2 regions of the Corynebacterium jeddahense genome follow, and region 2 is predicted to be linked to the other one. Evidence: predicted binding sites of a transcription regulator. Region 2 holds the regulator's gene; the other holds the start of a gene.
The links. The regulator LexA, encoded in region 2, represses DNA repair genes until DNA is damaged. The targets are predictions, from matches to a motif close to CGAACANNTGTTCG.
Positions count from the first base shown of each region.

Region 1: CJEDD_RS04845 (HNH endonuclease signature motif containing protein) is a predicted target of LexA. The motif match lies at 2,154-2,167, and genes of this name have one in related genera.

Region 1 is NZ_CP063194.1:968,346-972,751, reverse strand. It holds gene CJEDD_RS04860 (DHA2 family efflux MFS transporter permease subunit) at 1-740, shown strand, start outside; gene CJEDD_RS04855 (pyridoxamine 5'-phosphate oxidase family protein) at 745-1,251, opposite strand; gene CJEDD_RS04850 (spermidine synthase) at 1,333-2,103, shown strand; gene CJEDD_RS04845 (HNH endonuclease signature motif containing protein) at 2,255-3,811, shown strand; gene CJEDD_RS04840 (hypothetical protein) at 3,869-4,030, shown strand; gene CJEDD_RS04835 (ATP-dependent DNA ligase) at 4,034-4,406, opposite strand, start outside.
Region 2 is NZ_CP063194.1:1,546,366-1,550,771, forward strand. It holds gene hrpA (ATP-dependent RNA helicase HrpA) at 1-951, shown strand, start outside; gene nrdR (transcriptional regulator NrdR) at 975-1,433, opposite strand; gene CJEDD_RS07555 (hypothetical protein) at 1,534-1,902, opposite strand; gene lexA (transcriptional repressor LexA) at 2,109-2,795, shown strand; gene CJEDD_RS07565 (DeoR/GlpR family DNA-binding transcription regulator) at 2,839-3,627, shown strand; partial or broken gene CJEDD_RS07570 (PTS fructose transporter subunit IIC) at 3,694-4,406, shown strand, end outside.

The sequences.
Region 1 (4,406 bases), 580 kb from region 2:
GGGCGTTCATCGCCGCCGGCCTCGTCGCGATGGCCGCGTTCTTCCGCTGGCAGGCCCGCCAGGGTGACAACGCGCTCGTCCCGCTCGGCCTGTTCGGCGACCGCAACTTCTCGCTCGCCGGGCTGACCATCTCCACCGTCGGCTTCGCCGTCTCCACCTTCGCCATCCCGTGGATGATCTACGTGCAGACCGCGGAGGAGTACTCCCCGACCCGCGCCGCGCTGCTCATCCTCCCGTCCGGCATCGTCTCCGGTGTGCTCTCGCCGTACGTGGGCAAGCTCACCAACTCCCACGACCCGAAGCCGTTCGCCATCGCCGGTCTCGCGCTCGCCTCGGCGTCGATAGGCGCCTCCGCCCTGATCACCGACCCCGGGATCGACCCGCGCTGGATGTACCTCGTCTCAGTGTTCTACGGCGTGGCCAACGCGATGATGTGGGGTCCGCTATCCATGATCGCCACCCGCAACCTGGACCGCTCGCTCGCGGGCGCGGGTTCGAGCGTGTACAACACCACGCGTCAGATCGGCGCCGTGATCGGCTCCGCGGCGATGGCCGCGATGATGTCGTCCCAGCTGGAGAGGCACCTCGGCGCGGGCCAGATGACGGGGCCGCTCCCGGCACCACTGCAGGAGCCGTTCGCCCAGGCGATGAGCAACTCGATCCTGCTGCCGTGCGTCGTGCTCGCGCTCGGCGCGCTCGCCGCCTGCTTCTTCGCGAAGACGAAGTCCTGGAACGACTAGGGGGCTACGAGATGCGGATTCGCTCCCACTCCCCGAGCTCGTCGCGCTCGTAGGCGATCCGGTCGAAGTGCATGCGGTCGTCCCAGAGGTGGAAGAACTCGTAGTGCTCGGGTTCGACCCGCCACACGTTGAACCGCTCCCCGTCCACCGCGCGTGAGGCGGTGCCTCGGACGCGGACCGCGCGGCGCATCGGCTGCCACCAGAAGTTCAGCGCCGCCGCCCAGCTCGTCTCCATCTGGCGCACCTTCGCGGTATCCGTGGCGGTGCCGAAGTGAAACCCGTCCGAATCCAGGTACAGCAGGTCGACGATGCGCGCGTCCGGCAGGCCGTCGTCGTCCACCGTCGCCACCGTCACGGCGCTCACGTCGCCGACGTTATTCTCGACCGCCTCCACGAACCAGTCCGCGAAGAGTTGGTTGGGGTCGGCGGGAAGCTTGCTCATGTCGTGCTTGCCCGGGGACGCGTGCGGCCGTTTCAGCCCGTCGAGATAGTCCTGGGACAGGTAAATCATGGACTCATCGTAACCACAGCGTTCGCCGCCGAACTGCGCTTTCGGTTGCGATATCGGCCACACAGCAGGTATCACGGTCGCATGTCCAGCCAGCGTCGACGCAAACCGCGCGCGCCGAAGCGCCGGATCGAGGGCACCTACGCCATCGACACCGGGCACGCCGCGATCGTCGCCGATCCGCTGCGCGACGGCGGCTATGTCCTCGAGGTCAACAACGTCCCCTCCTCCTACGTCGTCCCCGGTGCCCCGGAGGTGCTCGAGTACGACTACATGCGCTGGATCGCCGCCTTCATGGAGTCCGCCGAGCTGCCCCGCCCGTTCACGGCCGTGCACCTCGGCGCCGCCGGCTGCTCGCTGCCCAGCTACGTCGCGCACCGCTGGGACAGCCACAACATCGCCGTCGAACTCGACGCTGGCCTCGCAGCGCTCGTGCGCGACGCCTTCGACCCACCGGTAGAGATCGCCGTCGCGGAGGCGCGCGCCTTCACGCACGCGCTCGCCCCCGGCTCCGTCGACGTGATCGTGCGCGACGTATTCGCCGGCCCGGACACGCCGCGGGCGCTCGCCACGGTCGAGTTCTTCCACGCCGCGCACCGGGCGCTCACCCCCGGCGGCGTGTTCGTGGCCAACGTCGGCGACCGCCCCGGCCTGGCGAATGCACGCGCCCAGCTCGCCGGGCTCGCGGAGGTGTTCGCGCACACGGCGGCCGCCGCGCCGACGGGCATACTCGGCGGGCGCGAGTACGGCAACGTCGTGCTCGCCGCGAGCGACGCGCCGCTCGCGTTTTCCGGCGAGGTGCCGTGGAAACCCGGCGCCGATCTCTCCGGGGCTACGCCGGCTCTGCGCGACTGAGCGTGTCGGGGTGGTTTTGTATGGTGTGTTTAGCCGGGCGTGTAGGTAATCGCACAGATGTTGGGTGAGTGGTTTATTTTTCCCGCATATTGAGTTGCGTACCGTTTGTATGTTCGTTATAATGGAACGCAACAACAAAAAGGGGGCGGCAATGACAACGGCAACCACGGCACCAAAAACGTTCCGTAACCAGCGAGAACACGACCCAGATAGCGAAGCAGCACAACTCATCCGCGACACCTACTGGGCAATGTTCGGGCACTACTCCTACCCAGGGTTCGACATCGAAGACTTCGACGTCACGGTCACAAAACTGCAAGCCGCCACCGGGTGGTCAAAAACCCTCGTCAAACACGCCATCCTCGGACACGCCGCACTACAGGAACTCCCGAACCTGCGGGCACTCCAACGCGACACCCGCGTCATGGACATCGCCCACCTCACCGCGGTCTACACCACACTCGAAGAACTCGGACCCGACGCGGACGACGAGTTCTACGCAGTCATCGACGACATCCTCGTCGACACCTTCACCCCGAAACGCCACAACCAACTCCTCCCCCAACGCAAAACAGTCACCGACCGGATCCGCGCCGCCATCAAACGCCTCGACCCCACCCGCGCCTACGACAAACGCAAACGCACCAAGCGGGAACAAAACACCGACGACACCCTCCGCTTCGACACCTACAGCATCGACGGCACCCAGCGCTGCCGCATCGAACTGCTCACCAACGCCACGACCAGCAAACGCATCCACGTCCACGTCACCGCCATCGCACGCGAACACGGCATCAGCACGGTAGAAGCCGCCGAACAACTTCTCTCCGGCGAACTCGCAGGCGCGCAAGCACGACCCGTCATCAACGTCTACAGTCCAAAGGGCCGCGCGGAGGGCGACCCGGTGTACATCCCCGGCAGCGGGTGGACCGACCCGGAGGCGACCGCCGCCTTCGACGATTGGCTGGCCGAGTCGGAGCCCGTCGAGCGCAACCTCGACGCCGCCGCCGAGCAGGTGCTCCGGGGCTACGCCCCGAGCGAGGCGATGCGCCAGGCGGTGGGCGCCCGAAACAGGACGTGCGTCTACCCGGGCTGCAACCGCCCCGCGGAACAGTGCCAGCTCGACCACCGCATCCCCTACGAAGAAGGCGGCGAAACCGCGGTGGGCAACCTGTTCCCCCTCTGCCAACACCACCACAACATGAAGACAGACCGCCGGGCCTTCTACGTCCCCGACCCCACCACCGGCGACATCATCTGGCTCTTCGCCGACGGCACCTTCGAGATCGAATCGCCCGACAGCCTCCTGCACAGCCGATTCACACCGACGACACCCCGGTGGCGCTCCAGCCTGGCCAACGTACGCGCAAACCGGGCCCGCCTGGCGGAGTTCTACGCCAAAGGCCACACCATCCTCGACCAATTCGACACAGACCTCGACCTCACACGCGCCACCACAGCAATCCAACACCTCGAAGAGGAATACGGCAGAACATTCCCCTTCACCCCACACATGCCCTACCAAGAACCACTACCCGAAGAACCCTACGAACCACCCATCCCCGACCCCGAATACACCTACCCCGCCGAAGAACTACACCACATAGACCTCACCCAATACCTCCTCAACTACGACTTCGCACTCCAACACGGATGCGTCTACTTCCCATACGGCTTCATCGAAATCCCCGGCGAAACCACCGCCTAGCGCACCCGCGCTACTATCGGGCGAGCACAAGAAAACCTCGACGAAAGGAAGCTCCGCATGCAGAACGATCCCGCGAAGCCCGGCTACACCACCGACGGCAGCACAAACAAGCCGGTGGACCACGACGAGGACCAGCTCGCCCAGGACACGGGCTCGGCGCTCGGCACCGGCGAGACCGCTGAGGAGACGGTGGACGACACCACCAACGACGCCGAGTAGCCGTCACGCCTCCCAGCGGATCTCCGCCGGGTCTTTGTCGTCGCGCCAGCCCCGCCAGGAGGCCTGGCGCACTTTTTTGTCCGCGGTGGCGCCGGCGAGCTGTACCTCCGCGACGTACTTCGGTGTCACCCACCAGGCGTCTTTCGCGTCGGAGTCCGGCACCTCGATAGGCGGGGTCTTGCGCTCAACCCGCCGCAGCTTCGCGCCGATCTCGGCGAGCTGCGCGTTGGAGAACCCGGTGCCCACGCGCCCGGCGTACCGCAGCTCCCCGTTTTCGTCCGGCACCGCCACGAGCAGCGAGGAGATCCCGCGCTTGCCCGTGCGCACCCCGACGACGACCACCTCTTGGTGCAGCGCGCGCTTGACCTTCAACCAC
Region 2 (4,406 bases):
GTGGTCGACCACGACAAGGACCTCGCCGCGCTCAAGCGCCGGCAGGCCGGCAAGATCCGGTCCTCCGTCTCCCAGGCGGGGCGGACGTCGGAGTCCGAAGCCGTGCAGAAGTGGACCGCCGACACGCTCGGCGCGGTCCCGGAAACCGTCACCACCACCATCGACGGTAACGACGTCGACGCCTACCCCGCCCTCGAGGCGACGAAGGACGGGGTGAAGGTGACCGTCCACCCGACGAAGGCGGCCGCCGAGGCGTCGATGGTCACGGCGACGCTCACGCTGCTGTTGCGCGAGATCTCCGTCAACGCCGCGCAGATGACGAAGGGGCTGCCGCTGCGCCACAAGGTGGCCGTGGACCGCTACCCGCACGGCGGCGCGGCCGGGCTCGTCGACGACGCGCGCATCGCCGTCATTCGCGACCTTATGTTCGCGCATGGCGGGCCGGTGCGCTCGCCCGAGGAATTCGAGGCGCTCGCCGCCGAAATCAAGCCGGAGGTGCCGGGCGCTGTGCGCCGCGTCGTAGTCACACTCGCCCCGGCCCTGGCGGAGTACGCCAACCTCGCCGCCGAGCTGGAGCAGTGGGACGGCCCCGCCATCGACGACATGCGCGGCCAGCTCGCGTTCTTCCTGCCGAAGCACGCGGTGACCGTCCACGGCATCGGGCACCTGCAGCACCTGCCCCGCTACATCGACGCGATGCGCATCCGCCTCGAGGACATGCGCCTCGACCCGGACCGCGACGCCGACCGGCAGAGCGTTGTCGACTCGGTGAAGCGCTACCTCGCCGCGAAGATGCAGCGGCTCCCGGCGGGGCGGGAGAAGACGAAGGCGTACAAGGACATCCTCTGGCAGATCGAGGAATTACGTGTGAGCCTGTTCGCGCAGCGCCTGGGCACGCCGAAACCAGTGAGCCAGCGTCGCATCGAGAAGAAGATCGACGCGCTCGCCTAGAAAATCCTCCCTGGAAATCTTCCCTAGAAGTCTTCTCGGTCGCGGCGGCGCATGAGGCGGATCTCCGACTCGAAGTCGTCGGCGCTCTCGAAGGACTTGTACACGGAGGCGAAACGCAGGTATGCGACCTCGTCGAGCGCCCGCAGCGGCTCGAGGACGGCGAGGCCGATCTCGTGGGCGGGCACCTGCGAGCTGCCCTGCGCGCGGACGGTCTCCTCAACCTCCTGGGCGAGCCGCTTGAGCGCGTCGTCCGACACGTCGCGGCCCTGGCAGGCGCGCCGGACGCCGACGATGAGCTTGTCTCTGTCGAACGGCTCGCTCACCCCGTTACGCTTCACCACGGTCAGGACAGCCTTCTCCACCGTGGTAAACCTGCCGCCGCATTCGGTGCACTCGCGCCGGCGGCGGATGGCGGACCCGCCCTCGACAAGGCGCGAGTCGGCGACGCGGGAGTGCTCGTTGTGGCAGAAGGGGCAATACACGGAAGCGGTTCCTCCCCGGATCGGGCCCCGGCATCGAGGCGGTGCGTCTACGCCTTGCGATGTTACCCGCGGGCCCCGCCCGCCCTAACGGCCCCGCGCGTTAGTGCTCGGCGCCCACCGACGCCGAATAGGCCACCTTCGACATCGGCACCTCGTCCCCGCTCGAGAACGCGCCGCCGACGGCCGAGCCGATAATGAGCGCCGCCGTGAGCACGGCGCCGAGCAGGACACTCTCCCGGTTCTCGCGACGCATTTCGAACGAACTTCCCGCCGCCTCCGCGTTGCGGCCGGACCGCTTTACCGAGCGCTCAGAAGTTCGATCGCCAACGGCGATGGTTCGAACAGCGCGGGCGCACGCCGGGCGCCGTGCGGGAGATTCCAGATCCCACACTTCCGCCGGCGGCACGACGGGCGCCTGAACTCGGGTCGGCTTTTTGGCGGCACTTGCTGGGTTAATCACGACTGACATGGTGGTCTCCTTTCTATCCGCGGCACACTGTACTTGCGTCCGCGACACGTTCGAACACGCTCCCGTTAGTATGTTCGAATACGATGACATGTTCGATTTATAGCAGGCGCGCCGATGCGTGTCCACTACAGTGTGCAAATCCTCGAACATGCTTGCCCTCTCTGGTACGTTCGTAGTCGCACCCACCCGCCACAGAAGGAGCCCCCATGGCACGAAAGAAGTCGGAGCCCGCCAACCTCGACATGAGCACGCTGTCGGACCGCCAGCGGCGCATTCTCCAAGTCATCCAGGACGCCGTCGTGCTCCGCGGCTACCCGCCGAGCATCCGCGAGATCGGCGACGCGACCGGTCTGCAGTCCACCTCCTCCGTCGCGTACCAGCTCAAGGAGCTCGAGAAGAAGGGCTTCCTGCGGCGCGACCCGAACAAGCCGCGCGCGGTGGACCTGCGCCACCTGCAGGAGACCACCTCGCCGAAGCCGAAGAAGAAGGCGCAGGAGGCAGCCCCGGAAGACGCGTCGACGGCGCGCTACGTGCCCGTGGTCGGCCAGATCGCGGCCGGCGCGCCGATCCTCGCCGAGGAAAACGTGGACACGTACTACCCCCTGCCGGAGGAGCTGCTCGGCGACGGCGACGTGTTCATGCTCAGCGTGGTCGGCGAATCGATGAAGGACGCGGGCATCCTCGACGGGGACTGGGTGGTCATCCGCTCGCAGCCCGTGGCGGAGGAGGGCGAGTTCGTCGCCGCGCTCATCGACGGCGAGGCGACCGTCAAGGAGTTCCACAAGGACTCGTCCGGCGTGTGGCTCCTCCCCCACAATGAGGCGTTCGCCCCCATCAAGGGCGACGAAGCCGAAATCATGGGGCGGGTCATCTCGGTGTTCCGTACCCTATAGCCAGCTCCCGCTTGCCCGGAGTGGGGGGAATTGGAGGAGGCCTATGTACGCCGAGGAACGCAAGCGCCAGATCGCGTCGCTCACCGCAGTTGAGGGCCGCGTGAGCGTCACCGACCTCGCAGATCGATTCGGGGTCACGGCGGAGACCATCCGCCGTGACCTCGCGGCGCTGCATGAGGAGGGCGTGGTGCACCGCGTCCACGGCGGCGCGGTGGCAAACCAGTCGTTCCTCACCTCCGAGCTCCCCCTCGATGCGCGGGCGAAGGCCTCCTCGGAGGCGAAAAACGCGATCGCCAGTGCCGCGCTACAGTTCCTCCCGGACCACGACGGCGGGGGCATCTTCCTCGATTCCGGCACGACCATCAGCAGCCTCGCTGACCTCATCGCCAAAAACGGGCTCGCCCACGAGTGCTCGATTGTGACGAACTCGTTGCCCACGGCGCTCGAGCTCAGTACCGCGGGGCTCAACGACGTGCAGCTGCTCGGCGGCACCGTGCGTCCGGTCACCCAGGCCGTCGTGGGCAGCACCGCCCTTCGCACGCTCGCGCTGCTGCGCGCGGACGTGGCCTTCATCGGCACGAACGCGCTGACCATCGACCACGGCCTGTCTACCGCGGACGCCCAGGAGGCCGCCGTGAAGACCGCGATGGTCACCAACGCGCGCACCGTGGTGGTGTTGTGCGACTCCACGAAGATCGGCAACGACTACCTCGTCAGCTTCGCCTCGCTCAGCGACGTCGACGTCGTGGTCACGGACGCGGATGCACCGCCCGCGTTCGTGGAGGAACTGCGGGAACACGGCGTCGAGGTTGTGCTCGCCAACGAGGGGTAAACCACACCGCGAACCTCGTTGCCTAAACGGACACAATCGGACATAATTCGGGTGTAACCGGAATAGCAGGCCGTGATGACGGGCTTGTCCTACATGGTGCCCTTCGTGGCCGCCGGCGGCCTCCTGCTCGCGCTCGGGTTCCTCTTCGGTGGCGCCGACATGGCCAACGGCTGGCAGGCGCTGGTGACGGACTACTCGCCCGCTAACCTGCCCGGCCACGACGTCATGGTCGACGGCGAGCTGATCTCGTTCTCCCGGTCCGGGTGGATGCTCTACCTCGGCGCCGTACTCTTCGCCACCGGGCAGATGGCGATGGGCTTCGTCGTGCCCGCGCTGTCCGGCTACATCGGCTACGGCCTCGCCGGGCGCCCCGGCATCGCGCCCGGGTTCGTTGGCGGCGCGATTTCCGTCATGGTCGGCGCCGGCTTCATCGGCGGCCTGGTCACGGGCCTGCTCGCCGGCGTGATCGCCTACTGGATCCAGACGTGGAAGGTGCCGCGCTGGCTCGGCTCGCTCATGCCGGTGGTGATCATCCCGCTGCTTACCTCGCTCATCGTCGGCGTGCTCATGTACCTGCTGCTCGGCTGCCCGCTCGGCGCGATCATGGAGGGCCTGACCAGCTGGCTCGAGTCCATGTCCGGCTCCTCCGCGGTGCTGCTGGGCATCATCATCGGCCTCATGATGTGCTTCGACCTCGGCGGACCGGTGAATAAGGCGGCCTACCTCTTCGGCACCGCGGGCCTGTCGGCGGGCACGCAGGGCGCGTACGAGATCATGGC